DNA from 3 places in the Ruminococcus sp. SR1/5 genome. Region 3 is predicted to be linked to each of the others. Evidence: predicted binding sites of a transcription regulator. Region 3 holds the regulator's gene; each other region holds the start of a gene.
What was found. Region 3 encodes HrcA, which represses chaperone genes, less so after heat shock. Its sites were predicted from a motif close to TGTTAGCACTCNNNNNNNNNGAGTGCTAACA; they were not measured.
Positions count from the first base shown of each region.

Region 1 (9,920 bases), 1.8 Mb from region 3:
AGAAACTGCGTTTCTCCTATTATAACGATATTTTTCCTGGTGGTAAACCTTTTTCTTTTACAAGTGTCAAGACAATGCCTGCATTACGTCTGAATTTTTGCAGAAAACAGAAAAACAGCTGCCACACGTTTATCGCACGGCAACTGTCTTTTGTCCTATCAGTTCATCTTTGTTCTTTACACCTCAGATCAAATATTTTAAACTGATATTATCTATAATCATGCATCGAAAGGAGGAAACTCCCATAGAAAACAAACAGGTTCTGAACCGCCAGACCTCATCAAAAGAACTTCATCTTATTTCCTGCGGCTGGGAAAAATGTACACCGGAACAGTCCTACGGCCCTGGTGTCCGGCGATATTACACCATCCATTTTGTGCTGAGCGGACAGGGATATTTCTATATGAACAACCGGAAATATACCTTGAAAGCCGGACAGTGCTTTTTCATTCCTCCTGTGACCAGCTCTCTCTACAAAGCAGAGCCTTCTGATCCCTGGACTTATATCTGGATCTGTTTCAATGGAGAAAATGCTCCCATACTTTGTGAACACTGTCATCTTACTGAAGAAACTCCGGTCCAGCAGCTAAATTCGGTTCTTCCCTATCAGGAAACCATTCTTGAAATGATGGCTCACCCGCAGCTGACGCCCTCCAGTGAAGCCTATATCCAGAGTGGTCTTTACCGGATCATCGCCATGCTGGAGGAAGAATTTCATGCTTCCTACACGACCATGGAATCCAATGAGAATTTTTACATCACACAGGCTGTTGATTACATCAAAAAAAGTCCGCTGCAGAATATCACTGTGACAGATGTTGCTGACTATCTCCATATCAGCCGCAGCCACCTTTACGGACTTTTTAAAAAACATCTTGGAACCACACCCCAAGCATTCCTGACTTCAGCCAAGATCATCAACGCCCGGGAGCTTCTGACCATCACGGATATCCCTGTCTCCAGCGTGGCGTTCTCCTGCGGATATCAAAATCCATTTGCCTTTTCCCGTGCCTTCAAAAAAGAAACCGGCATGACGCCACGGGAATACCGGGAAAAATATCATCATGCCGAGGATCTTCTGGATTGCTGAACCACTTTTCCTGATTTACGGAACAACTACCTTGGCATTATAGTATTCCACCGTAGCATCCATGGTCGGACCTTCGTTGTCAAACCAGTCATAAGTGATAGTTTCGCCGTTTTCTCCCCATACCTCCGGGCAGTCGATTTCTTCCCAGTCAAGCGGAACAAAATGCTCTTCCTGTTCTGATGCACGCAGCATGATCTGATGCAGCTCCTCAAATTCCTCCGGATTCAAAACTCCAGGTTTTGCGGATACAAACAGTGGTGTACCGCTCTTTGCAAGAACGTCTGCCCACTGACGATTTTTCTCCCATGGGATCATTCCGAAAATACCGACACAGTCTGCATCAATATGGTAAAACGTATTGTGCTGCGGAAGACGGAATGCCAGCGTATTTACGCCCATTCGTCTGGTACGCTCCCAGATACGTCCGCTGGTATCGTCACCGGTCCGATTCAGATGCATCAGGCCTGCGCCGAGATGTCCGATGGTATTGCAGCCGATGATCACTGCGTTGTTGCTCCGGGAAGCATCATAAATCTCCTGATAAAGCATTTTTACGATTTCTGCGCTGGTTTTGGTCTGATCATAAAAATGCCATTTCTCCATGGAATTGTCTCTTAAATTCGCCTCAAATCCCCATTTTCCAAAGAGATCAAAGGTAGAAAAATCATGCTTGATCAGCGTGTATCCCCAATCACAGATTCTCTCGATATCTTTACGGATATATTCCAGTGCATCCGGGTGGGACGGATCGAGACAGTCATTATAGGAAATTCTCCACTCATCCGGGATATTCTCATCTTCATTAAGAAGCAGACGGACCCAGATACCCGGGCGGACACCTTTTTTCTCCAGCTTGTCTGCAAGACCTTTCATATCCGGAAATCTGGCATTGCCTTTTGTCCAGGGTCCACCGTTGTATTCATCCAGGCGGTGATGCTCCTGCCAGCAGTCATCAATGACCATGAACGGAGGATTTTTTACACCTTCGGTCAGTTTCAGGATATAATCGGTATCACTTAAGATCTCCTCTTCGGAGCTGTCACCGTAAGCATAATACCAGTTATTGCTTCCATATACCGGAAACTCTGGGAAGATCGGATCTGTACACATTTTTTCACAGAATTTCTGTGCAGTTTCAAAAGTATCTGCTCCTTCTGCTTCCATGCAGACGATCTGTGCGGCACACAGCTTTCTTCCTTTCAGCTGTACTCCTGTATTTCCGCAGCGAACATCCAGAAACAAAGTAATTCCTTTGGTATCCACCTGCCAGCAGCACATAGCAGAAGGACGGACCTTTACGCCAAAGCAGAGAACCTTCTCAGAAAGCTTCGCCAGAAAATACCATGGCAGATAACGGTTTCCGCTCATTCCATGCCATTCCGCATCACCATAGGTACGTTCCCAGGCATCTCCCAGAAATCTGGCTGATTTCGGGATCTTATAGTTCCATCTCAGCTTCACACATCTCACTGCATCCTCGGATGTGACAAATATATCCTCATGTTCACCTGCGTCCTGAAATTCCACAGTAGTTGCACCGGCAGCTACTGTCGTCTGCCCTCCCTGGCACACAAGTCTCTCCTCTTCTGTTTCCACTGTTACATAATCCGGTACCCCAAGCTTAAAATCTGCATATTTTTTCTGCATCATTCTCTCCTCCTGTACTTTTTCATTTACATTTTGCTTTACCTGCATACTCATGAATACTGTCTTTCTATCGTCTGTTCAACTCAGAAGAATGTACGTAAAAATTTTTTTAATATATTTTGTCTATATGCCTTATTATATTGAATTTTTTGGTTTTTTCTATGCTTTAAAGTTATTATAACATTGCAGAATGTTCAATCTGCATAAGCTTTTCAGTCCTTGTCCGATTCGCTTTTTAACGTAAGAACATAAAGGGCTAAAGATGGAAATTAGTTTTTCATTTTACGGGACACAAATTCTTCACAATTTTTTAGCACTCGCCTCTTGACTTTGCTAACAACAAGTGTTATATTACATATAGAACAAAGGAGAAGATAAAAAAGAACTTCCAGATGTTCAGAATAAAACCAAACGATCACCACTGCGGAATAACCCGAAGTGGTAACTATATACCGGCAACAGTTGGATTTCTTGATCCACCGGAACGGCTTTTCAATTTGAAAGGAGAAATGACTTATGATGTTCCCGAGTGTATTTGGAGAAAACTTATTTGATGACTGGATGGATGATTTTGGATTCAGAGATAATTTCTTTAGCGGAAAGAACCCTCTTTATGGCAAACATGCAAAAAATATCATGAAAACTGATGTACGTGAAACAGATAAAGGCTATGAGCTGGATGTAGATCTTCCAGGATTTAAGAAAGATGAAGTACAGGTACAGCTGAAGGATGGTTATCTTACCATCTCTGCTGCCAAGGGTCTTGACAAAGACGAGGAAGACAAGAAAGGCAATTATATCCGCCGTGAACGTTATGCCGGCAGCACAAGCAGAAGCTTCTATGTTGGTAATGGTGTAAAAAACGAAGATGTCCATGCAAAATTTGAGAACGGTGTTCTGAGACTTTCTATTCCGAAAAAAGCAGCTGAAGAGATTGAAGCTGATAAATATGTATCTATTGAAGGCTGACATCGACTCACTCTCACAGGAGGAGAATCCATAAGGATTCTCCTCCTCTTTTTTATACGCAATAATACATATGACACTCTCTTTCCAATTTACTACGTACTCACAAGTACTTTCACTCTATAGTAATGATCCTATTGTCAAAGTTTTCATGATATTGGATATTTTTTAACAAATACGCTTGATTTTTTGAATATTTTTTATATATTTTGCATTATATTATTTCATTTTTTTGAAATTAATGGTATAATATGCACAGCTAATCGGATATTTGCAATCCGCATTCGGTTAAATAAATCTGTTTCGTAATCCTTCAGGATAATTCTCCTGAACAACCACGTAAAACACGATCACGACAGGAGGTTTTTATTATGGATCAGGACAACATCATAAAAATTTATGCACGCACTGACAACCGCATACAGCTTAAAATGATTCCGGGACACTTCGTAACATCCCAATCCCATATCACACACTACCTGGATCTCACTACTATGAAATCCAGATGCGCTGAAGCACAGCGTATTGCATCCGCTCTCGCAGCAAATTACGAAGCATCCATTCCGGTAGACACCATCGTCTGCATGGACGGACTTGAAGTGATCGGTGCTTATCTCGCCGAAGAACTGACCAAAGCCGGCGTCCTTTCCATGAACGCACACCAGACCATCTACGTCATCACCCCTGAGTTCAACAGCACCGGGCAGATGATCTTCCGCGACAACTATGAACCAATGATCAATGGAAAAAACATCCTCATCCTAAATGGCTCCATCACCACCGGATCCACATTGAACCGAGCTATCGAAAGCGTTCTGTACTATGGCGGTAAGATCCGCGGCGTGGCAGCCATCTACAGCAGTGTAGACAGTGTAGCCACACTCCCTGTCCACTCTATCTTTCAGGCCAGAGACATCCCGGACTATCACTCCTACCGCTCTGACAACTGCCCACTGTGCAAAAACCGCCAGAAGATCGATGCTATTGTCAGCAGTTACGGATATTCTGTATTATAAGATTCAGATCAATCAACGAATCCCCCATGGATAGCAAAACCAGTGGGGGATTCTCTTTATCTTTTCTTATTATAATTGATATTCTCTATACATGGCTTCACGCATTTCTTTATCTGTAACAACCTTCTGAATCTCATTACCACGATTATCAAGTATAAGCCTGTTGATCAGAACACTAAGTCGTTCTTCCCCCTGGGCCATTCCCTGAGCTATTCCCTGAGCCATTCCCTGGGCCATTCCCTGAGCCATTCCCTGAGCCATTCCCTGTTCTCGCCCCAGTGCTTCAGCCTGTTCCTTAGCTTCCGCCATCAGTCTTGCCCTTTTCTCAGATTCCAGTTCCAGAACATGTCCACCCATAATCTCACCTATTCCTTTCCGGACTTTCTCCTCATTTCTGAAAATATGATCAGATATCCGAGTTATCAGTCCAATCAGATCACTGAACAGTTCAGACCTTCCAGATTCAGTGATCTCTACCTCCAGTTTACTCCGGATCACTTCATATTCATTCAGTAATTCCTGAAAAAGTTGTGGATTCTCACTCATCTCATGCCCTCTTTTTTCATATCGCATGATATAAAAAGGAAGCAGCATAAGAAGACTCTTTTCAAATATCTTATCTTTTGTATAATTCTCTACTTTAATGGCAGGCACTCTGTACAAATGACATCCCCCATCCGGAAAAACCACATCCACTTCCAGAAAATCCGGCGTATTCCTACTATTCCTCAGATACAACACACAAGAACGTGGAAACTCCATCCGATACCTCCGTCCCTGCTTTCTGGCAAACTCAACAGCAGTTGCAAAATCATACTCTATCATCCGTACAGCCATTGTCGTGTCATCCGTACTCTGACATTCTATATGATAAATCCTGTTTCCGATCAACAGTCGCGAATCCGTAATAATCTCACCATCCACCCGCTGATACTCATTACGCAGTTGCACAATCTCCACATCAGCCGGGTATGATGTATGAAAAACATCATTGATCAAAGGCACGACCAGAAACGTCATTTTCTCCATCATAGTACGAAAAACATCATCAAAAATCGTATTATCTCTCAAACAATACTCCTTCTGGTATATACAATTATACCATCAACCAAACACTTCAGAAACCCTGTATACAGTTTTTATAAATATTTTTGAAAAAACGCTTCAGACATTGAAGCAAAAAGAAACCAAATAAATGGATAGATCTTATAAGATATACAAATCATACCACACATCCCACCACAACACCACAAAAACCCATCTCCAAATTTCGACACCACCTTCCAGCGTCCAGCAACGCACCGACGCTCACAACCTCCCTAACAAACACATAGAATCTCAAGCGTCCAAACTACAAGCGTCCAGCAACGCACCGACATTCACAACCTCCCTCCAAACCACAAGGAATCTCAAGCTTCCAAACTACAAGCGTCCAGCAACGCGCCGACGCTCACAACCTCCCCGGCAAACCACAAGGAAACTCAGCCTTTCCTCCCAGCCATCCAGCGCAGCGCTGATGGCTCATCCAACTCCCGTCAGACCACTCTATCCCTCCCACCATGACCGCACAGTGTGAGGTTTGCAGCAGAAGTCCGGGTGCTTTGGAGTGAGCCTTGGTCCATACTTAGCGTCTGAGGTGGTTCACGGAGAGGTACCCGGCGGCCACAAGCCGCAGGGTAAGGCCCATCTGTCTGAGCCAGGTACGCATCAGCGTACATGGCGAGTTATGGGCCGGCCGCTCCGTGAGACACCTCAGACGCTTAGTATGACCAGGCGAAACGACGGCACCCGGACTTCTGCTGCAAATCTCACACGTCCGTCCGCGTCATCTTGCCCCCACCAAACACCTGTGCTATAATCAAACTAATTAAAAAACCGAGGTAAACCACACATGAACAAAAAGAAATCGCAGAAATAAAAAACAATTCACCCCTGACCGCTGCTCCATCACCCGCATCTGCGGCTGCTACGTAGACGGTGAAAAAACAAAAAACCGAACTCAAAGAAGCCTTCTTATCCTTATCAGAGGAAGAAACCTTCAAATACTTCGACATCTTCCGAAAAACCCTCACCGGCACCATCGGAAAAAACCTCATCAACATGGAATTTCCTCTGGATCAGGAAACCGAAGGCGGAACCCAAAACTTCCTCATGAAACTCCGCAAAAGCAAACTCACCGACGACACCCTCACCGAAGCCTTCTACGACAGAATCATAGAAAACTACGACTACGGTGAAAACTACTACATCATCCTCATCCACGCAGTCTACGACATCCCCGGCAAATCCTCCGACGGTGCCGAAATGTTCGACGCTTCCGATGAGATCTACGATCACATCCTCTGCAGTATCTGCCCGGTCAAGCTCTCCAAAGCAGGCCTGCATTACAATGCAGAGACAAACAATATTGAAGACCGTATCCGGGACTGGCTGGTAGAAATGCCTGACTGGGGCTTCCTTTTCCCACAGTTCAACGACCGCAGTACCGATATCCACGGACTTCTCTACTACACCAAAAACGCCGAAAATCTCCGCTCCACCATGATGGAAGAAGTCTTCGGCTGCACCACACCACTATCTGCCGGAACCCAGCGTGACTCCTTCAATGCTCTGGTGGAAGAAACCCTTGGTGATGACTGTGCCTACGACACAGTCCTTGAGATCCACGAAAAGCTCAACGATCTCATCGAATCCCAGAAGGACGAACCGGAACCTGTTGTCCTCACCAAATCCGAAGTCAAACGTCTCTTCGAAGAATGCGGCGTAGAAGACGAAAAGCTCCAGAACTTCGATGAACAGTATGAGCTTGCCGCAGGAGAAAAATCAGCTCTGGTAGCATCCAACATCACCAACACCCGGAAATTCGAGATCAAAACCCCTGACGTGGTGATCCATGTAGCACCGGACCGGGCAGAACTGGTAGAAACCCGCATCATCGATGGTCGAAAATGCCTTGTGATCCCCATGGAAAGTGAAATAGAACTCAACGGCATCCGTGTCAGCACACTGAACTCTGTTGAAGATACATCCGCAGAACCGCTTCCTGTTAATGATATTACTGACATTGATAACAGTAACACCGAAGAAGAAATCCCATTTTAAAGGAGACCTTATGAACGATAAAAAAATCCTGTTCTTCGACATAGACGGCACACTGCTTACGCCTCACCCCTTCAAGGTTCCGGAGAGCACCAGCCGCGCCCTCACAAAAGCCCATGAAAACGGTCATCTTCTTTTCATCAACACCGGCCGCACCAAAGTAATGATGCCCTCTGCACTCTCAGAGCTTCATTTCGATGGCTATATATACGGCTGTGGAACCCACATTTACATGGACAACAAATTGCTTTTTTTCCGCACAGTCCCAAATCTTCTGTGCAAGGAAACCGTAGACCTTCTCCGCAAATGCAAGATCGAGGCAATTTTTGAATCCAACACTGAGATCCTGTATGATGGCATATCTCCGGCCCAGTCCGAATTCGGAGTCAAAATGCGAAAAGAAATTCCAATGGTCGACATCACAAAATTCAATCGGGAGGATGCCTGCACTTACTCCTATGACAAATTCCTGGTACATATGCTGCCGGATTCCGATGTCGAAAAATTCCGCAGCTTCTGTAATGATCATTACACCTATTTTGATCACGGAGACGGAATCTGGGAAGTCACACAAAAGGGTACCAGCAAAGCCACAGGCATGGAATTTCTCCTGGACCGCCTTTCCATCCCCAAGGAAAACTGCTATGCATTCGGAGACAGTCCCAACGACCTTCCCATGCTGAAAGCTGCCGGAGTCAGCGTTGCTATGGGAAATGCTTACGGAGGCATCGAAAAACACTGCACATACCAGACAGACTCAGTGGACAAGGACGGGATCCTTCACGCACTAGAGCATCTCGATCTGATCTGATGATCCGTAAAGCAGGCATGAGCATTACAAAAAACGAGCCGTGTACGATAAATCCGTACACGGCTCGTTGTCTTTTCTCTTATCATTCCATTGTAAACATGGTATCTTATTTCTCAGCTTCCAGTGTAGCAGCTGCCTCAGATTCTGTACTATCTGCAGTCTCCTCATCAGCCTTTGCAGAATCTCCCTCTGTCTCCGGTGTCTCGGTCACATCGGTCTGCTCCTCAGCTGCCGGTGTCTCGGTTGCCTCAGCCTCTGCAGAATCTGCTATCGGTGTCTCAGTTACATCCGGGTCCGGTGTCGGAGTTGGAGTCTGGATCGTAAAGCTGTGATTATCTGTGATCTTGATCTTCTTGATCAATTTTTTCTCTTCTTTGATATCAGCTTTCTTCTTCCAGCCATCTGTTGTATCATTATAGAAATCATCCTTCTTGGTGTTTGTCAGAGACTCTTTCTTACTCTCCGTTGCAGTTTTATCATTCTTGGAATCCAGTCTCACAACATACCATACGGAATCTGTCTTTATGATCTCCTCGTTCAGTGCACCCTCGTCCAGCTTTCTTAAAGCGGTACGAACCTCATCCGGATAAGTAGTTCCGTTGGCAGCACTGTCATCACCTTCCTCATAGGTAGGGCATGTTCCGGTTGTTGCGGTCATATCCTCGGAGATCTTATCTCCAAGAGTATTGAAATCTGCAGCCGGATCCTCTTTAACCTTGTCATAGAACTTCTGAAGATTCTCTTTATTCTTCTTGATATCATCATCGGAAAGATCATCTCCGCTGACCTTTGCACTTGCATAGCTGAAGGACATCTGCTGATATTCTTTCTCATCCAGTTTCACGTCCGCTTTGGCTTCAATGGCATCCTTCATCTTCACATCGTATGTTTCAAGCTCGAGGAAAGTCTTCACCATATCTTCATCAACCGCAAGCTCTGCAATTGTCTCATCGGAATTGGCAGCCATAAAGTTCTTGGCAGCTTCCTCAAGAGCCTTCTGCTCATCATCTGTGATTTCAACATCATACTCGGAAGCGTGTTCTTTCTCCAGACACATCTTTTCAACAGTTTCAACAGAAGTTGTTACCGCATTTTCACCGTAAGTCTCATCGGAATCATCATCCATTTTGGTACTCCAGATAGACATATCGCTTCCACCGCCAAGATACATCTTGTACATTGCCTCAGCCTGTGCCTGCTGCATACGTGCTGCCAAACTTACAACGCCAAACGGGATTTCCTGCTTATTGACTGTCACTGCGATCTTTGTACCATCGAGTTTTTTATTTCC
Region 1 covers NC_021014.1:1,289,074-1,298,993, reverse strand. Annotated here, with positions in the region: gene CK1_RS06720 (AraC family transcriptional regulator) at 221-1,090, shown strand; gene CK1_RS06715 (glycoside hydrolase family 36 protein) at 1,106-2,740, opposite strand; gene CK1_RS06710 (Hsp20/alpha crystallin family protein) at 3,254-3,706, shown strand; gene CK1_RS06705 (type I phosphoribosyltransferase) at 4,075-4,719, shown strand; gene CK1_RS06700 (FliH/SctL family protein) at 4,789-5,790, opposite strand; gene CK1_RS06695 (DUF4317 domain-containing protein) at 6,697-7,821, shown strand; gene CK1_RS06690 (Cof-type HAD-IIB family hydrolase) at 7,832-8,629, shown strand; gene CK1_RS06685 (hypothetical protein) at 8,736-9,920, opposite strand, start outside.
Region 1: CK1_RS06710 (Hsp20/alpha crystallin family protein) is a predicted target of HrcA. The motif match lies at 3,046-3,076, and genes of this name have one in related genera.

Region 2 (9,920 bases), 3.0 Mb from region 3:
ACTTGCAACGGATTTGGATTTGGTGTATAGTTGTCTCGATTTACGACCAAAAAATCTGGATCATATTATCAGAAAAACCGGTTTTTCACCGGGAAAAACAGCCGGGATCCTGGGACAGCTTATTTTGATGGGGCTTGTGAAGGAAACCGGGAGACAGTATTATATCAGACTTGAATAAATGCTTTTTTGCCCGGAGATTTAGCAGGAGTTTTTAAGCCGGACAGGAAGGCAGAATGAGATTAGGAGAGGTAAAATGGCCAAAAATCTGGTGATAGTAGAGTCACCTGCTAAAATGAAGACAGTAAAGAAATTTCTGGGGGCAAATTATACAGTAGAAGCGTCCAACGGTCATGTGAGGGATTTTCCCAAGAGCCAGTTTGGTATTGACGTGGACAATGATTTTGAACCGAAGTATATTACAATACGGGGAAAGGGTGAGCTTCTTGCAAAACTTCGTAAAGAAGCAAAAAAAGCAGATAAGATCTATCTTGCAACTGACCCTGACCGTGAGGGAGAAGCAATTTCCTGGCATCTGATGCAGGCTTTGAAGACAGATACTGCAAAGATGCACAGGATCACATTTAATGAAGTAACAAAAACAGCAGTTAAGGCGTCCATCAAGCAGGCCAGGGAACTGGACATGAATCTGGTAGATGCACAGCAGGCAAGGCGTATGCTGGATCGTATGGTAGGTTATACCATCAGTCCGCTGCTCTGGGCCAAGGTAAAAAGAGGCTTAAGTGCAGGCCGTGTACAGTCTGTGGCACTGCGTATCATCTGTGACAGAGAAGATGAGATCAATGCATTCATTCCTGAAGAATACTGGAGCCTGGAGGGTGAATTTCAGGTAAAGGGTGAGAAGAAACCGTTGACAGCCAAGTTCTATGGAACAGATAAAAAACTTCCGATCAGAAACCGTCAGGAAATGGATGAGATCCTGAAAAGTCTGGAAGACTGTAAATATGAGATCACAGAAGTAAAAAAGGCGAGAGAATCAAAAACGCTCCCCTTCCGTTTACCACAAGTACTCTGCAGCAGGAAGCTGCCAAGACACTGAATTTTTCTACGCAGAAGACTATGCGCCTGGCACAGCAGTTATATGAAGGTGTGGATGTAAAAGGCAGTGGTACGGTAGGTCTGATCTCCTATCTGCGTACAGATTCTACTCGAATTTCAGAGGAAGCAGATGCAGCAGCAAGAACTTATATTTCTGAGCAGTATGGTTTGGATTATGTTTCTCAGACAGAGAAGGCAATCAAAAACGGACAGAAGATACAGGATGCTCATGAGGCGATCCGTCCTACAGATATTGCGAGGACACCAGTTCTGGTGAAGGAATCCCTGACCAGGGATCAGTTCCGTTTATATCAGCTGATCTGGAGACGTTTTGCGGCGAGCAGAATGGCACCGGCACGTTATGAGACCACGTCTGTCAAGATCGGAGCAGGTGAGTATGTGTTTACGGTTGCAGCATCCAAGGTTGCCTTTGATGGCTTTATGTCTGTGTACACAGAAGAGGGCGATGACAAAAAGGGCAATGTTTTAAGTCAAAGTCTGGAAAAGGGTATGGAGCTGAAGCTGAAAGAACTGAAGCCGGAGCAGCATTTTACACAGCCGCCGGCACATTACACAGAGGCTTCACTTGTAAAGACTATGGAAGAGCTTGGAATCGGACGTCCAAGTACGTATGCGCCGACTATCACAACGATCATCAGCAGACGCTATGTATCCAAGGAACAGAAAAATCTTTACGTCACAGAGCTTGGAGAGGTTGTTAATAATATTATGAAACAGGCTTTTCCAAGTATTGTGGATGTAAACTTTACAGCAACTATGGAGGGACTTTTGGACTGCGTGGAAGCAGGTACTGTACAGTGGAAAACGGTTGTACGTAACTTCTATCCGGATCTGAAGCATGATGTGGATGAGGCTGAGAAAGAGCTTGAGAAAGTTGATATACAGGATGAGGTTACGGATGTGATCTGCGACAACTGTGGCCGCAACATGGTGATCAAGTACGGTCCTCATGGAAGATTTCTTGCATGCCCCGGATTTCCGGACTGCCGTAATACAAAACCATATTATGAGAAGATCGGTGTTGCATGTCCGAAGTGCGGCGGCGAAATTGTCATGAAAAAAACGAAAAAAGGCAGAAAATATTACGGATGTGAGAATAATCCGGAATGTGATTTTATGTCCTGGCAGAAACCTTCTGCAAAGAAATGTCCGAAATGTGGTAATTATATGCTCGAAAAGGGAAATAAGCTGGTTTGCAGCCAGGAAACCTGCGGATATGTGGAACAAAAACCAAAAGATGAAGATTGATTGAATAAATGCTTTTCCACCAATTTTCAGAAAATCCCGTTAAAAATAAAAAATATAAAAAAGTCTTGTAAATTTCCAGAATAACGTGTAATATTAGACTAGAAAAACGATTTCTTTCAAGGTACGAAAGTGAAAGGAGGAAAAATGAGCGTTCAGTTGCTAGATAAAACTAGAAAAATCAATAAGCTTCTGCATAACAGCAGCTCAAGCAAGGTAGTGTTTAACGACATTTGCCAGGTGCTCATGGAAACCTTAAGTTCCAATATCCTGGTACTCAGTAAGAAAGGTAAGGTTCTGGGAGTCAGTATCTGCCCGGGTGTGGATGAGATCACAGAGCTGATCGATGACAAGATCGGCGGACATATCGACCCGTTATTGAATGAGAGATTTCTTGGTGTTCTTTCCACAAAGGAGAATGTCAATCTCCAGACACTTGGCTTTGAGCATGTACCCGGAAATTATCAGGGAATCGTGAATCCGATCGATATTGCAGGTGAGAGACTGGGAACGTTATTCATGTACCGCAATGATCATCCCTATGATATTGAGGATATTATCGTCAGCGAGTATGGTACAACAGTTGTTGGCCTGGAAATGATGCGTGCGGTTCATGACGAGAACGCAGAAGAAGACAGAAAACAGCAGATCGTTAAATCGGCATTCAGTACACTGTCCTTCTCAGAACTTGAGGCGATCATCCATATTTTTGATGAGCTGGATGGGGATGAGGGTATCCTGGTTGCCAGCAAGATCGCTGACCGTGTAGGTATCACCAGATCCGTGATCGTAAATGCACTGCGTAAATTCGAGAGTGCAGGTGTGATCGAATCCCGTTCATCCGGTATGAAGGGAACTTACATTAAAGTTCTTAATGAAGTGATCTTTGATGAGCTTGAGGAGATAAAAGCACAGAGAAGCAAGAAGGCATAATGTGATCAGCACTGTCAGATGCTTGATATAAGATAAAGAACGTGACAAAAGAGACTTCCCGCTAGTGTGGGAGTCTCTTTTTTGTCTGTTTCATAAAATCAAAATAAATAATGAAATTAAGAAAACAAGAGAAAACAAGAGTATAAAAGAGATAAAACCAGAATAATATAGAAAAACCATATCTTAAAAGGGTTGCGAAAATATGTGAAATTCACTAATATAGCCATAGTGATTAGCACTCGTATAAAGTGAGTGCTAGCAGGCGAAGATGGAACTTATAAAGGAGGAACATAGATCATGAAGTTAGTACCTTTAGGCGACAGAGTAGTATTAAAACAGGTTGAAGCAGAAGAGACAACAGCATCCGGAATTGTGCTTCCGGGACAGGCACAGGAGAAACCACAGCAGGCAGAGGTTATTGCAGTTGGACCTGGCGGAGTTGTAAACGGGAAAGAAGTAAAAATGGAAGTAGAAGTCGGAAATACTGTTATCTATTCCAAATATGCAGGAACAGAAGTAAAGATGGATGGAACTGATTATATTATTGTAAAGCAGGAAGATATCCTGGCAATCATTAAATAATATAAACATCTTATCGTATATCAATATAAATAGGAGGTCATTTTATCATGGCAAAAGAGATCAAATACGGCGCAGAAGCAAGAGCAGCACTTGAAGCTGGTGTAAATAAACTTGCAGATACAGTAAGAGTAACACTTGGACCGAAAGGAAGAAATGTAGTACTTGACAAATCTTTCGGTGCTCCGCTTATCACAAACGATGGTGTTTCCATTGCAAAAGAGATCGAGCTTGAGGACGGATTCGAGAATATGGGTGCTCAGATCATCAAAGAGGTTGCATCCAAGACAAACGATGTAGCTGGTGATGGTACTACAACAGCAACCGTACTTGCACAGGCAATGGTACATGAGGGAATGAAGAACCTGGCAGCAGGAGCGAACCCGATCATCCTCAGAAAAGGAATGAAAAAAGCAACAGATGTTGCAGTAGAAGCGATCAAGAACATGAGCCAGGCAATTAACGGAAAAGCTCAGATCGCTAATGTAGCCGCAATCTCTGCAAGTGATGAGCAGGTTGGACAGCTGGTTGCAGACGCTATGGAGAAGGTTTCCAAGGATGGTGTTATCACTGTTGAGGAGTCCAAGACCATGCATACAGAGCTTGACCTTGTTGAAGGTATGCAGTTTGACCGTGGATATATTTCCGCATACATGTCTACAGATATGGAGAAGATGGAGGCAACTCTTGATGATCCGTATATTCTGATCACAGATAAGAAAATCAGCAACATCCAGGAGATCCTTCCGCTTCTTGAGCAGGTTGTTCAGGCTGGTGCAAAGCTTCTCATTATTGCAGAAGATGTTGAGGGTGAGGCTCTCACAACCCTGATCGTTAACAAACTGAGAGGAACCTTCCAGGTAGTAGCTGTTAAAGCACCTGGCTATGGTGACAGAAGAAAAGAGATGCTTCAGGATATTGCGATCCTGACAGGCGGACAGGTGATCTCTGACGAGCTCGGTCTTGATCTGAAGGAAGCTAAAATGGAGCAGCTCGGACGTGCAAAATCCGTTAAGGTTGCAAAAGAGAATACAGTTATCGTTGACGGCCTTGGCGATAAAGATGCCATCGCAAAACGTGTTGCTCAGATCCGTGCGCAGATCGAGGAGACAAAATCCGAGTTTGATAAAGAAAAACTTCAGGAAAGACTTGCAAAACTGGCAGGCGGCGTAGCTGTTATCCGTGTAGGTGCTGCTACTGAGACAGAGATGAAAGAAGCAAAGCTTCGTCTTGAGGATGCTCTTGCAGCAACAAGAGCAGCTGTTGAGGAAGGTATCATCGCAGGCGGCGGCTCTGCTTATATCCATGCTTCCAAAGAGGTTGCAAAGCTTGCAGCAACACTTGAGGGAGATGAGAAGACAGGTGCTTATGTGATCCTGAAAGCCCTTGAGGCTCCGTTGTTCCACATTGCTGCAAACGCAGGACTGGAAGGCGCTGTTATCATCAACAAGGTAAGAGAGTCTGAGGTAGGTACAGGCTTTGATGCTCTGAATGAGAAATATGTAAACATGGTTGAGAATGGAATCCTTGATCCTGCAAAGGTTACAAGAAGTGCACTTCAGAACGCAACAAGTGTTGCATCTACACTTCTTACAACAGAGGCTGTAGTTTCTACGATCAAAGAGGATACTCCTGCTCCGGCAACAAACCCGGGAATGGGAATGATGTAATTTCAAGCAGGCAGGTAAATAATTTACAAAATGAGAGGGCCTGCGTCATGGACGCGGCTCTCTTTTTGTGTTATAATCAAAAGAAATCAGTAAATTACGAAAGGAAGAAGCAAATGAGTGACTTATATTCAGAACTTCTGGTAAAGAAGAAACAGACAGGGAAGGATCTTGCTATAAAATACGGTCTTATTGCACTGACCGTGATCATGGTTCTGGGAGGTCTGGTGCTGAATGCACTTCTTCTGGTTCCGGCTATCGCTCTTGGTGTTGCATGCTATTTTGTAATTCCGAAAACAGACCTGGAATATGAATATCTGTTTGTTAACGGGGAACTGGATATTGATATGATCATGTCCAAGTCAAAGAGGAAAAGAGTAAAATCACTTCAGCTTGCGGAGGCTGATCTTGTGGCACCTCTGAAATCCCACAGAATGGATTATTACAACGGAAATCAGAAGATGAAAACCATAGACTTTTCCTCAGGTATTGAGGATCATAAGCGCTATGCCATGATCGTAAGAGACAGCGGAGAAACCTGCAAGGTGATCCTGGAGCTGGATGATGAACTTGCCAATACCATGAAAAATTCTGCACCGAGTAAAGTTTTTTTGGATTGACATGAATCTTGTTTTTTGTTACACTAGTTCACAAATTTAAAATATCTTACACAAAGGGAGGAAATGCAATGGGTACTATTATTGGTGAAGGCATTACGTTTGATGATGTCCTGCTGGTTCCGGCTTATTCTAAAGTAATTCCGAATCAGGTTGATGTTTCAACGTATTTAACCAAGAAAGTAAAGCTGAATATCCCCATGATGAGTGCGGGAATGGACACAGTTACAGAGCACAGAATGGCAATTGCTATGGCCAGACAGGGTGGTATCGGTATCATTCACAAGAATATGTCCATTGAGGCACAGGCAGAAGAGGTTGACAAAGTTAAACGTTCTGAGAACGGTGTTATCACCGATCCATTTTATCTTTCAGCAGAGCATACACTGAAGGATGCCAATGATCTGATGGCGAAATACCGTATTTCCGGTGTTCCGATCACAGAAGGCAGAAAACTGGTAGGTATTATCACAAACCGTGATCTTAAATTTGAGACAGATTTCAGCAGAAAGATCAAGGAGTGCATGACTTCAGAAGGACTGATCACAGCTAAGGAAGGAATCACACTTGAGGATGCCAAGAAGATCCTTGCGAAATCCCGTAAGGAGAAATTACCCATTGTAGATGATGACTTTAATTTAAAAGGACTCATTACCATCAAGGATATCGAGAAACAGATCAAGTATCCGCTTGCAGCCAAGGATGCACAGGGAAGACTTCTCTGTGGTGCTGCGGTTGGCATCACAGCAAATGTGCTTGCGCGTGTTGATGCGCTTGTGAAGGCTAATGTAGATGTGATCGTAATTGATTCTGCACATGGTCATTCAGAAAACATTTTAAAAGCAGTCCGCGAGATCAAGGCAACATATCCGGAGCTTCAGGTAATCGCAGGTAATGTTGCAACAGGCGAAGCTACCAAGGCTCTGATCGAGGCTGGAGTAGATGCAGTTAAAGTTGGTATCGGACCGGGATCTATCTGTACAACACGTGTTGTTGCAGGTATTGGTGTTCCGCAGGTTACTGCAGTTATGGATTGTTATGAAGTGGCTAACAGCTACGGAATCCCGATCATTGCAGACGGCGGTATCAAATATTCCGGAGATATCACCAAGGCCATCGCAGCAGGTGCCAATGTCTGCATGATGGGAAGCATGTTCGCAGGATGCGATGAGAGCCCGGGAACATTCGAACTTTATCAGGGAAGAAAATATAAAGTATATCGTGGAATGGGATCTATCGCAGCTATGGAGAATGGCAGCAAGGATCGTTATTTCCAGGAGAATGCAAAGAAGCTTGTGCCGGAGGGTGTTGAGGGTCGTGTTGCGTATAAAGGACACGTTGAGGATACCGTATTCCAGCTGATCGGTGGTTTAAGATCCGGTATGGGTTACTGTGGAGCAGAAAATATTGAGAAGCTTAAGACAACAGGCAGATTCATCAAGATTTCAGCTGCATCTCTTAAAGAGTCACATCCACATGACATCCACATCACAAAAGAGGCTCCAAACTACAGTGTAGATGAATAATAAAGGAAAAAAGGTAAGACCGGTAAAAAGTCACCCAGGCCGTCCCATAGCGGGCGGCCTGTTTCCGTAAAGAAAACTTCCTCCGGGTCTTCCAGAAGAAAAAGAAGTCTTTGAGAAAAAGAACCCGATCAAGATCCTGCAGAGGATTGTGCTGATATGTATCATTGTGATCGTTGCTTTTGCTGCGTGTGCGTTAGGATACGCATTTTTTGAGATGCGCATGGAACAGAGTGAAACTCAGTCCGGACAGGAAGAGATATCCGGGAATGCCAGCGGAAATGGCGGACCGGAACAATGGCAGGCAGAAGGAGCACCTTTTATTGATGTGGAGCTTCTGACACCGAATTCCTATTCCAGACCACAGATTTCTATGGAACAGGTAAATTATATAGCCATTCATTATACGGCCAATCCGGGATCTACTGCCGTATCCAACCGGAATTATTTTGAAAATCTTGCGACAACGCAGGACAACAAAGTCAGCAGTCATTTTGTGGTAGGGTTGGAGGGAGAAGTGGTACAATGTATTCCCACTTCGGAAATATCCTATGCCACAAATTCCAGAAATGTAGATACCATATCCATTGAATGCTGCCATCCGGATGAAACAGGGCAGTTTAATACAGCAACCTATGATTCGGTGGTAAAGCTGACAGCGTGGCTTTGTACACGCTTTGGACTGACTTCGGATCAGGTGATCCGTCATTATGATGTCACAGGTAAAGACTGTCCGAAGTATTACGTGGAAAATCCCGATGCATGGATCCAGATGAAATCAGACATTGCAGCACAGATCCAGACAGATTATGCATTACAGGGGAAATAAAGTGTTATTGTTTATTTTGTGAGCAACAAGAAGTCTGGAAAAATAATTTCTGAAAATAGGGGCTTGAAAATTAAGAAGAAGTATTGTAGTATAACAGCAGAAGCTGCATGACTGGCGGAAAGTAGGATTACCTACAGGGAGTGCAGTGAAGTGAGAAGCCGACCGCCTGGGCAGCCTGATAAGGGGTGTCCAGGCGGTTTTTTGTTACCGTTCATATCCTGGGATGAGCCCCGGGCCTTACATTAGACAAGGAGGACTGTGAAAAATGACGACATTTTCACTTGAAAAAGAACTGAAAGAAAATTCCTATCCGGGAAGAGGAATTGTGATCGGACGTTCCGCTGACGGGAAACATGCAGTTACTGCATATTTTATTATGGGAAGAAGCGAGAACAGCAGAAACCGTATTTTTGTTGAGGATGGGGAAGGAATCCGTACACAGGCTTTTGATCCATCCAAGCTTACAGACCCGAGCCTGATCATTTATGCACCGGTACGTGTCCTTGGAAATAAGACCATCGTAACAAATGGTGATCAGACAGATACGATCTATGAGGGAATGGACAGACAGCTCACCTTTGAACAGTCTCTCCGCAGCAGAGAGTTTGAGCCGGATGCGCCGAACTATACACCTCGTATTTCAGGTGTTCTTCATGTTGAAGACGGTAAATTCAATTATGCGATGTCTATTTTAAAGAGCAATAACGGAAATCCGGATTCCTGTCTTCGTTATACATTCGCCTATGAGAATGCGGCGGCAGGACAGGGACGTTTTATCCATACTTATAAATGCGATGGAAATCCACTTCCAAGTTTCGAGGGAGAGCCGAAGCTGGTAGAGATCCCAAGCGATATTGATGAGTTTACGGATCTCCTCTGGAAGAGCCTGAACCAGGATAATAAAGTTTCTCTCTTTGTTCGTTTTATTGACATTGAGACAGGAAAATATGAATCCAGGATCGTAAACAAGAATAAATAAGAAAATAGGGATATCACAGAGAACGGAGGAGCTTTTTCATGAAAGAATTACAGTTAAAATACGGATGTAACCCAAATCAGAAACCATCAAAGATTTATATGGCAGATGGAAGTGAGCTTCCGATCCAGGTACTCTCCGGAAGACCAGGATACATCAATTTCCTGGATGCCTTTAATGGCTGGCAGCTGGTACGTGACCTTAAGAAAGCAACCGGACTTCCGGCAGCAACTTCATTTAAGCATGTATCTCCGGCAGGTGCTTCCATCGGACTTCCGCTGAATGAGACACTGGCAAAGATCTACTGGGTAGATGATATGGACTGGAAGAATTTTTCCCCGCTTGCATGTGCGTATGCAAGAGCAAGAGGTGCAGATCGTATGTCATCATTTGGTGATTTCATTTCTCTTTCTGATGTCTGCGACAAAGATACCGCAATGCTGATCAAGAGAGAGGTTTCTGATGGTGTGATCG
Region 2 covers NC_021014.1:38,371-48,290, forward strand. Annotated here, with positions in the region: gene CK1_RS00220 (hypothetical protein) at 23-178, shown strand; partial or broken gene topA (type I DNA topoisomerase) at 254-2,325, shown strand; gene codY (GTP-sensing pleiotropic transcriptional regulator CodY) at 2,470-3,255, shown strand; gene groES (co-chaperone GroES) at 3,553-3,837, shown strand; gene groL (chaperonin GroEL) at 3,885-5,504, shown strand; gene CK1_RS00245 (DUF6106 family protein) at 5,618-6,121, shown strand; gene guaB (IMP dehydrogenase) at 6,190-7,644, shown strand; gene CK1_RS00255 (peptidoglycan recognition protein family protein) at 7,793-8,470, shown strand; ZMP/ZTP riboswitch at 8,568-8,649, shown strand; gene CK1_RS00260 (IMP cyclohydrolase) at 8,736-9,449, shown strand; gene CK1_RS00265 (phosphoribosylaminoimidazolecarboxamide formyltransferase) at 9,488-9,920, shown strand, end outside.
Region 2: groES (co-chaperone GroES) is a predicted target of HrcA. The motif match lies at 3,486-3,516, and genes of this name have one in related genera.

Region 3 (9,920 bases):
ACTCTGGCAGAAATGGAAGGACCGGGACAGATCAATCATATCTGGATCACCGTTGATAACAAGACTACAGAGGCAGATTGCTTTGTACTGAGAGATCTTGTAATCCGTATGTACTGGGATGACGAGGAAACTCCTTCCGTGGAAAGTCCTCTGGGTGATTTCTTCTGCTGCGGATTCGGAAGGGAATGTTTTGTAAATTCTGTTCCGGTGGCTGTTGTTCCAAACAGGGGCTTTAACTGCTATTTCCCGATGCCGTTTAAGAAGAAAGCAAAGATCACACTGGAAAACCAGCATGCAAATAAAATCCCGGCTTTCTTTTATCAGGTAGATTACTGTCTCTATGATGAGCTTCCGGACGATATTGCTTATTTCCATGCGCAGTGGAGAAGGGAACGGTTGACAGAAAAACAAAAGATTATACAATTTTGGATGGAGTAAAAGGAAAAGGCCATTATATAGGAACCTACATGGCACTTACCACACTGGAACGTTACTGGTGGGGCGAGGGAGAAATGAAGTTTTATATTGACGGAGATGAGGAGTATCCGACCATCTGTGGAACAGGAACGGAAGATTACTTTGGTGGTTCCTGGAGCTTTGCCAAACAGGTGGATGGAAAAACCGTGGAACAGAATTATAACACGCCGTATCTGGGATATCCGTATTATTCTGCCCATGACGAGCTGATCCACAATTTTTATCATAATGATGACTGCCCGCCAATGAGAGGCTTTTACAGATGGCATTTACAGGATCCAATCTGCTTTGAAGAGGATCTTCGCGTTACGATTCAGCAGATAGGCGTCGGATACCGTGGCCTGTTTGAACGACAGGATGATGTGGCAAGTGTAGCGTACTGGTATCAGACACTTCCTCATGCACCGTTCCAGCCGTTGATGTCAAAAGAGGATAGATGGCCCAGATAAAAAGGGTGGTAGAGATTGAAAAAACAGGTATTTTGCGGGGTATTTGCCCTGGCTCTGGCAGTGACAGGATGTGGAGTCCAGAAGAAGGAGGCTGCATCTGATATTGTGCCGGAGAACAGACAGGAACTGACGATCCTTCATGTGGATGCAGGCACAGAAGGCTTTGATTCTTTTATCAGCCAGGCGGAAAAAGATCTTGGAATAAAGATCCATATTGAAAAAATGTCCGGCCAATGCGGACAATCGCCAGGCCAAAATAGCAACTCTTCTGACATCAGGAGATGATTCTGTTGATCTGATCACAGTAAATGATGAGATGATATCCGAATTTAAACATAAGGGATTTCTTCTTCCGCTGGAAGATACGGTTATGACAGAGGAGACAGCGGCGAATTTTCTGCAGGAATACCTGAAAGAAATATGCATGTCAGACGGACATATTTTTTCGGTACCGTTCAGGATGGATATCATGGCATTCTGGGTGAATCAGGAATTGCTGGATCAGGCTGGTCTGGACAGACTCTCCGGTCTCAGTGATCTTGAGATCCTTCAGAAAAAGCTTCAGAATACGGGAAAATATGCATACGGGGATGCATGGGAGATTTCCTACATATATAACAGTATCAGCGAGTATGTCAATTTTTTCGGAGGAGATTATACAGACTGGACGAATCCGAAAACCAGAGAAGCGGCAGAATATATGAAGCGAATGCTGGATACAGGGATGATATCAGAGGAGAATCTGATCGACCAGCATGATCAGCTGAATGAAAAATTTATAAACGGCCAGTATGGATGTATGTTCATGTATACCGGTGCGTTGAGGACCTTTCAGAATGCAGGCGTATATGGAAAAGATAAGATCCATATGGCACTATTGCCGGAATTTGCCAAGAAGGTGACCAATATCGCAACCTGGCAGTATGTACTGAATAAAAATTCTGATCATAAAGAAGCAGCTCTGAAGTTCCTTCAGTATGTGTCCGGATATGAGGCAAGCAAAAATTACGGACAGCTGACCAAAATGTGTCCGGCAAGACTGGATGTGATCGAGGATAAGAATTTTGATCTGGATGGCATTGAAATGATCCGGCAATATCTGAAAGATTATAAGCTGAAAGCAAGACCACTGTGTGCCGATTCCATAGAAGCTATTTCGGCTATGGGTACGGAATTTCAGAAATATGTGCTGGGACAGAAAACAGAAGCGGAATTTTTTGCCGGGGCACAGAAATGCATAGACCAGTATTACAAAAAAGCATCGTACTGATGCTTTTTTTGTTGCGAAAAAATAAGAACTTTTTTTCAAAACATATTGACAAATATTTTACATGGTGATATCTTAAAGACTGTAGATGTTAGCACTCCACTAAAATGAGTGCTAACAGATATAAAAAAGAATCAACATCCGTCAGGAAAGAATAAAAAGGAAAGGAGATGGATTCATGGAAGAGGTGTTGAATGAGCGCAAGCAAAAAATCTTAAAAGCAATCATCAAGACCTATATGGAAACCGGAGAACCGGTTGGTTCCAGGACCATTTCCAAGTATGCGGATCTCAATGTCAGTTCCGCAACGATCCGAAATGAAATGTCAGACCTGACAGATATGGGCTATATCGTCCAGCCTCATACCTCAGCAGGAAGGATTCCTTCAGATAAGGGCTACAGACTTTACGTCAATGAGCTAATGAAGGAGAAGGAAGCGGAGGTCGCAGAGCTGCGAGATCTGATCATTGAGAAGACAGATAAGATGGATAAGGTGCTTAAGAAGGTTGCGAAGGTTCTTGCTTCCAATACCAACTATGCTACCATGGTTTCCGTTCCGCAGTACAGCGGCAACAAGATCAAGTTCATCCAGCTGTCGAGGATGAGCGAGCTTCAGCTTGTGGCAGTGGTTGTCAGTGACAACAACACAGTCCGGAACCAGATCATCAATCTGGATGAGGAAATGGACGACCAGACGATCCTGAAACTGAATCTTCTTCTTAACACCAATCTCAATGGGATCCCGATCCAGGATATCAACCTTGGGATGATCGCCAGACTGAAGGAACAGGCAGGCAGCCACAGCGGTGTGGTGGCAACGGTTCTGGATGCAGTGGCAGCCACCATTCATGTGGAAGAGGAAGATATGGAGATCTATACTTCAGGTGCAACTAACATCTTCAAGTATCCGGAGCTTGCCGATAAAGAGAAGGCAACGGAGCTGATCTCCGCATTTGAGGAGAAGCATGAACTTGCCGATCTTGTAAAAGAACAGATGTCAGATGGAGAGAATACAGGAATCCAGGTTTACATCGGTGATGAGATGCCAATCCAGACCATGAAGGACTGCAGCATTGTAACTGCCAGATATGAACTGGGAGACGGAATGTACGGAACCATCGGGATCATCGGTCCCAAACGAATGGATTATGAGAATGTAGTGGACAGTCTGAAGGAACTGAAGAATCATCTGGATGACGTTTTGAAAAAGAAGAAAACTTAGAAAGGCGGTAGAAAAAAAGTGTCGGAGGAAACAAAGAAAACATCCGAAGAGCAGGAAGCGGAGAAGGAAATCCCCGTAACTGACGGAGATCAGGAAGAAGAAAACCTGACACCGGAGGGAGAAGATCTGCCGGAGGAAGAAAACAATACTCCAGGCGAAGAAGCTGCCTCAGAGGATAAAAAAGAAGAAAAATCAAAAACTTCCTTCTTCGGAAAGAAGAAAAAAGATAAATCTGAGCAGAAGGTGGAGGAACTTACCGATCGCCTGAAGCGTACCATGGCTGAATTTGACAATTTCCGTAAAAGAACGGAAAAAGAAAAATCCAGTATGTACATCATCGGAGCAAAAGAGATCGTTGAAAAGATCCTGCCGGTTGTGGATAACTTCGAAAGAGGTCTTGCACAGGCACAGGAAGGCGATGCTTTTGCAGATGGAATGAAAATGATCTACAAGCAGCTTACCACAACACTGGATGAGCTTGGTGTGAAGCCGATCGAAGCAGTGGGAAAGGAATTCAACCCGGATTTCCATAATGCAGTGATGCATGTGGAGGATGAAGAGGTTGGAGAGAACATCGTGGTGGAAGAATTCCAGAAGGGTTACACCTACAAGGATTTCGTAGTACGCCACAGTATGGTAAAGGTTGCGAACTAACTGACAACAAACTTTATTTTAACAGATACAGACTAAAACAGGAGGAAAAAATCATGGGAAAGATTATTGGTATTGACTTAGGTACAACAAACAGCTGTGTAGCCGTAATGGAAGGTGGACAGCCGACAGTTATCGCAAATACAGAAGGCGCAAGAACAACACCATCCGTTGTAGCATTCACAAAAACAGGAGAGCGTCTGGTAGGTGAGCCTGCAAAACGTCAGGCAGTTACAAATGCAGACAGAACGATCTCCTCTATCAAAAGAGAGATGGGTACCGATTACCGTGTAACCATCGATGACAAGAAATATTCTCCACAGGAGATCTCCGCAATGATCCTTCAGAAACTGAAAAAGGATGCAGAGGCATATCTTGGTGAGAAAGTAACAGAGGCAGTTATCACAGTTCCGGCTTACTTCAACGATGCTCAGCGTCAGGCTACCAAAGATGCAGGTAAGATCGCAGGTCTTGATGTAAAACGTATCATCAACGAGCCTACAGCAGCAGCTCTTGCATATGGTCTTGACAATGAGAAAGAGCAGAAGATCATGGTATACGACCTTGGCGGCGGTACATTCGATGTATCCGTGATCGAGATCGGTGATGGTGTTATCGAGGTTCTTTCCACAGCTGGTAACAACCGTCTTGGTGGAGATGACTTTGATAAGAAGGTCACAGATTACATGCTTTCCGAGTTCAAGAGAACAGAGGGCGTAGACTTAAGCAACGATAAGATGGCTCTTCAGAGACTGAAAGAGGCAGCTGAGAAGGCTAAGAAAGAGCTTTCTTCTGCAACAACAACAAACATCAACCTTCCGTTCATCACAGCTACAGCTGAGGGACCGAAGCATTTCGATATGAACCTTACAAGAGCTAAATTTGATGAGCTGACACATGATCTTGTAGAGATGACTGCAGAGCCGGTTCGCCGTGCACTGTCTGATGCAGGTATCACAGCTTCCGAGCTTGGCCAGGTACTTCTGGTTGGTGGTTCTTCCCGTATCCCGGCTGTACAGGATAAGGTAAGACAGTTAACTGGCAAAGAGCCAAGCAAGAACCTGAACCCGGATGAGTGTGTTGCACTTGGTGCTTCCGTACAGGGTGGTAAACTTGCAGGTGATGCAGGTGCCGGTGATATCCTTCTTCTGGATGTTACCCCACTGTCACTGTCCATCGAGACAATGGGTGGTATCGCAACTCGTCTGATCGAGAGAAATACTACAATTCCTACAAAGAAGAGCCAGATCTTCTCCACAGCAGCAGATAACCAGACAGCTGTAGATATCAACGTTGTACAGGGTGAGCGTCAGTTCGCGAAAGACAACAAATCCCTCGGCCAGTTCCGTCTGGATGGAATCCCGCCAGCACGTCGTGGAGTTCCGCAGATTGAGGTAACATTTGATATTGATGCCAACGGTATCGTTAATGTATCCGCTAAAGACCTTGGAACAGGTAAAGAGCAGCACATCACAATCACAGCTGGTTCCAATATGTCCGATTCCGATATCGACAAAGCTGTCAAAGAAGCAGCTGAGTTCGAGGCTCAGGATAAGAAACGTAAAGAGGCTATCGACACAAGAAACAATGCAGACTCCATGGTATTCCAGGTTGAGAATGCACTGAAAGAAGCTGGCGACAAGCTTGACGCAAACGATAAAGCAAGTGTTGAGGCTGACCTCAATGCACTGAAAGATCTTCTTGCACAGACAGCAAATGCTCAGGAGCTTACTGATTCTCAGGTTGCAGACATCAAGGCTGCACAGGAGAAGATGATGGAGAGCGCTCAGAAGCTGTTCTCCAAGATGTATGAGCAGACTCAGGGAGCTCAGGGTCAGGCTGGTCCGGGACCGGATATGGGCAACATGGGCGGAAACGCTGGTGCTCAGGGCGGAAATGAAGCAGGATACGGCGATGATGTTGTAGATGCTGATTACAAGGAAGTCTAAGACAAGTAGGAAATAATTACAATGGCTGATAAAAGAGATTATTATGAAGTCTTAGGTGTGGATAAAAACGCCGACGACGCAACATTAAAAAAGCATATCGTAAGCTGGCCAAGAAATATCACCCGGATGTAAATCCGGGTGATAAAGAGGCTGAGGCGAAGTTCAAAGAGGCGACAGAGGCTTACTCCGTTTTAAGTGATGCCGACAAGAGAAGACAGTATGATCAGTTTGGTCATGCAGCATTCGAAAACGGCGGCGGAGGCGGAGCCGGCGGCTTTGGTGGATTCGACTTCAACGGTGCGGATATGGGAGACATCTTCGGAGATATCTTCGGAGACCTGTTCGGCGGCGGAGGCAGAACCAGACGGGCCAACAATGGACCGATGAAGGGTGCCAACCTTCGTGCACGTGTGAACATTACTTTTGAGGAAGCGGTTTTCGGATGCGAGAAAGAGCTGGAGATCGTTCTGAAGGATGAGTGTACCACATGTCACGGAACCGGAGCGAAACCTGGAACATCACCGGTCACATGTCCGAAATGTAAAGGCCAGGGTCAGATCGTTTACACCCAGCAGTCCATGTTTGGTATGGTACGTAATGTTCAGACCTGTCCGGACTGTAACGGAACCGGTAAGGTGATCAAGGACAAATGCAGTGCCTGCCGTGGAACCGGATATACTTCTTCCAGAAAGAAGATCCAGGTATCTGTACCGGCCGGTATCGACAATGGCCAGTGCATCCGTATCCGTGAAAAAGGTGAGCCGGGAACCAACGGCGGTCCGAGAGGAGATCTGCTGGTTGAGGTAAATGTAGCCCGTCATCCGATCTTCCAGAGACAGGATATGAATATCTTTTCAACAGCTCCGATCACATTTGCACAGGCTGCACTTGGCGGTGAGATGCGTATTAATACCGTTGACGGTGAGGTTTCCTATGAGGTGAAACCGGGAACACAGACAGATACAAGAATCCGCCTGAAGGGCAAAGGTGTTCCGTCATTACGTAACAAGAATGTTCGTGGTGACCACTATGTAACCCTGGTAGTCCAGACTCCGACAAATCTCAATGAGGAAGCAAAGAAAGCTCTGGAAGCTTTTGATGCGGCATGTGGAAACCGTCCGTCAGAGGACAGCACATCCGAGACTTCCGAAAAAACCGAAAAGAAGAAAAAAGGTTTCCGTGAGAAAGTTAAGGAAATGTTTGAGGAATAAATAAAGTGAAAACAGGAAAGAGGCACAAAATGCCTCTTTCTTTTTTTCTGTATTCGTGTATATTAAAAGAAGTGCCCGTTTTCAGGAAAACAGGCAACAGACAGGAAAAGAAATCCGTAAATGTGTATACAGCATAAGGAGATATAGAAATATGAAATGGAACCGTTTTACACTTAAGACAAAAACAGAGGCAGAGGATATTGTGATCTGTACACTTGCCGAGGTGGGAATTGAAGGTGTGGAGATCCAGGACAAGCAGCCGCTGACCGATGAGGATAAGGCACAGATGTTTGTGGATATTATGCCGGAAGGACCAGCAGATGACGGGATCGCATATCTGAACTTCTATCTGGAAGAGGATGCGGATACCGAGGCAATCCTGAAAGATGTGAAGGCTGCACTGGAGGATCTGAGAAGCTTTGTGGATATCGGAGAGGCAACCATCACAGAATCCCAGACAGAGGACAAGGACTGGATCAATAACTGGAAACAGTACTTCCATCAGTTCTATGTAGACGACATTCTGATCGTACCGTCCTGGGAAGAAGTGAAGGCAGAAGATAAGGACAAGATGATCCTCCACATTGATCCGGGAACTGCCTTTGGTACAGGAATGCATGAGACCACACAGCTTGTGATCCGTCAGCTGAAGAAATTTGTGAAGCCGGGAATGGAGATCCTTGATGTGGGAACCGGAAGTGGAATCCTGGGGATCGTTGCACTGAAGCTTGGTGCAGGTCATGTGGTTGGTACAGACCTTGATCCCTGTGCAGTTCCGGCAGTATCTGAGAACAAGGAGGCCAACCAGATCGAGGAGAAATCCTTTGACATGATGATCGGAAACATCATCGATGACAAAGAAGTTCAGGAACAGGTCGGATATGAGAAATATGATATCGTAACTGCAAATATCCTGGCAGATGTTCTGGTACCGTTGACTCCGGTGATCGTTGCACAGATGAAAAAAGGCGCTTACTACATTACATCAGGCATTCTGGATGTAAAGGAGGATGTCGTGGTGAAGGCTGTAAAAGACGCCGGTCTGACTCTTGTTGAGGTGACTCATCAGGGCGAGTGGGTATCTGTGACAGCAAGAAAGGACTGATCTCATGCAGCGATTTTTTGTGGAACCTCATCAGATCGACAGGGACAGACATGAGATCCGTATCACAGGAAATGATGTCAATCATATTGTCAATGTGCTCCGTATGAAAAAGACGAGGAGCTATGGATCAGCGATAAGGAAAAGAATATCACTGTGTGATCGAAAACGCAGGGGAGAATGAAGTCCTGCTTCATATCCTCTATGTACAGGAGCCGGATTATGAGCTGCAGAACCGTATTTATCTTTTTCAGGGACTGCCGAAGGCTGATAAGATGGAGCTGATCATCCAGAAGGCAGTAGAGCTTGGAGCATATTCCGTAGTTCCTGTTTCAACCAGGCGCTGCGTGGTAAAACTGGATAACAAAAAAGCAGAAAAAAAGTATCCCGCTGGCAGCAGATCGCAGAAAGTGCGGCAAAACAGTCCAAGCGTATGCTGGTGCCGGAGGTACATTCTGTGATGACCTTTAAAGAAGCCCTTGTCTATGCAAAAGAACTGGACGTTCTATTGATCCCTTATGAGCTTGCAAAGGGAATGAAAGAGACGAAAGAACTGATCCGGTCGATCGAACCGGGAAAAAGCATCGGTGTCTTTATCGGCCCGGAGGGTGGTTTTGAAGAGCAGGAAGTGGCAGATGCCATGGAAGCCGGTGCGAAACCCATCACCCTGGGACACCGGATCTTACGGACAGAAACTGCGGGACTCGCAGTACTTTCTGTTCTGATGTTTCAACTGGAGGATGAATAAACTATGGAAGCATATTTTGACAATTCCGCGACAACGAGATGCTTCGATGAAGTAAAGGATATTGTCTGCAAAACCATGACAGAAGATTTCGGAAATCCTTCTGCCATGCATAAAAAGGGAATGGAAGCGGAGAATTATGTCCGCAGAAGTGCCCAGACCCTTGCAAAATTACTGAAAGTGAATGAAAAAGAGATTCTTTTTACCTCCGGTGGAACAGAATCGGATAACCTTGCTATCATCGGTGGTGTGGAAGCCAATAAGCGTATGGGAAACCATATCATCACAACTGCAGTAGAGCATGCAGCAGTGGCCCAGCCTTTTGCTTATCTGAAGGAACAGGGCTATGAGGTGACCATTCTTCCTGTGGATCATCAGGGAGTTGTAAAGCTGGATGCACTGGAAGCAGCTCTTCGTCCGGATACCATTCTGGTGTCTGTGATGTACGTGAACAATGAGGTGGGAGCCGTGATGCCGGTAGAAGAGATCGGAAAGCTTGTCCATGAAAAAAGTCCGAAAGCACTTTTTCATGTAGATGCCATCCAGGCATTCGGAAAGTATCGTATCTATCCGAAAAAGCTGGGGATCGATCTTCTTTCTGTGAGCGGCCACAAGATCCATGGACCAAAGGGCGTAGGCTTTCTCTATATTAACGAAAAAGTAAGAGTACAGCCGCAGATCCTTGGAGGCGGACAGCAGAACGGCATGCGTTCCGGAACAGACAATGTGCCGGGGATCGCAGGCCTTGGCGTTGCCGCAGAGATGGTATATACGGATTTTGATAAAAAAATACAGCACCTTTATGACCTGAAAGAACGGATGGCAGAGGGACTTTCAAAGCTTGGAG
Region 3 covers NC_021014.1:3,065,677-3,075,596, forward strand. Annotated here, with positions in the region: gene CK1_RS18930 (glycoside hydrolase family 172 protein) at 1-438, shown strand, start outside; gene CK1_RS18935 (glycoside hydrolase family 172 protein) at 426-926, shown strand; gene CK1_RS15405 (hypothetical protein) at 942-1,211, shown strand; gene CK1_RS15410 (ABC transporter substrate-binding protein) at 1,141-2,196, shown strand; gene hrcA (heat-inducible transcriptional repressor HrcA) at 2,372-3,415, shown strand; gene grpE (nucleotide exchange factor GrpE) at 3,434-4,069, shown strand; gene dnaK (molecular chaperone DnaK) at 4,123-6,015, shown strand; partial or broken gene dnaJ (molecular chaperone DnaJ) at 6,037-7,226, shown strand; gene prmA (50S ribosomal protein L11 methyltransferase) at 7,378-8,331, shown strand; partial or broken gene CK1_RS15440 (RsmE family RNA methyltransferase) at 8,487-9,076, shown strand; gene CK1_RS15445 (cysteine desulfurase family protein) at 9,080-9,920, shown strand, end outside.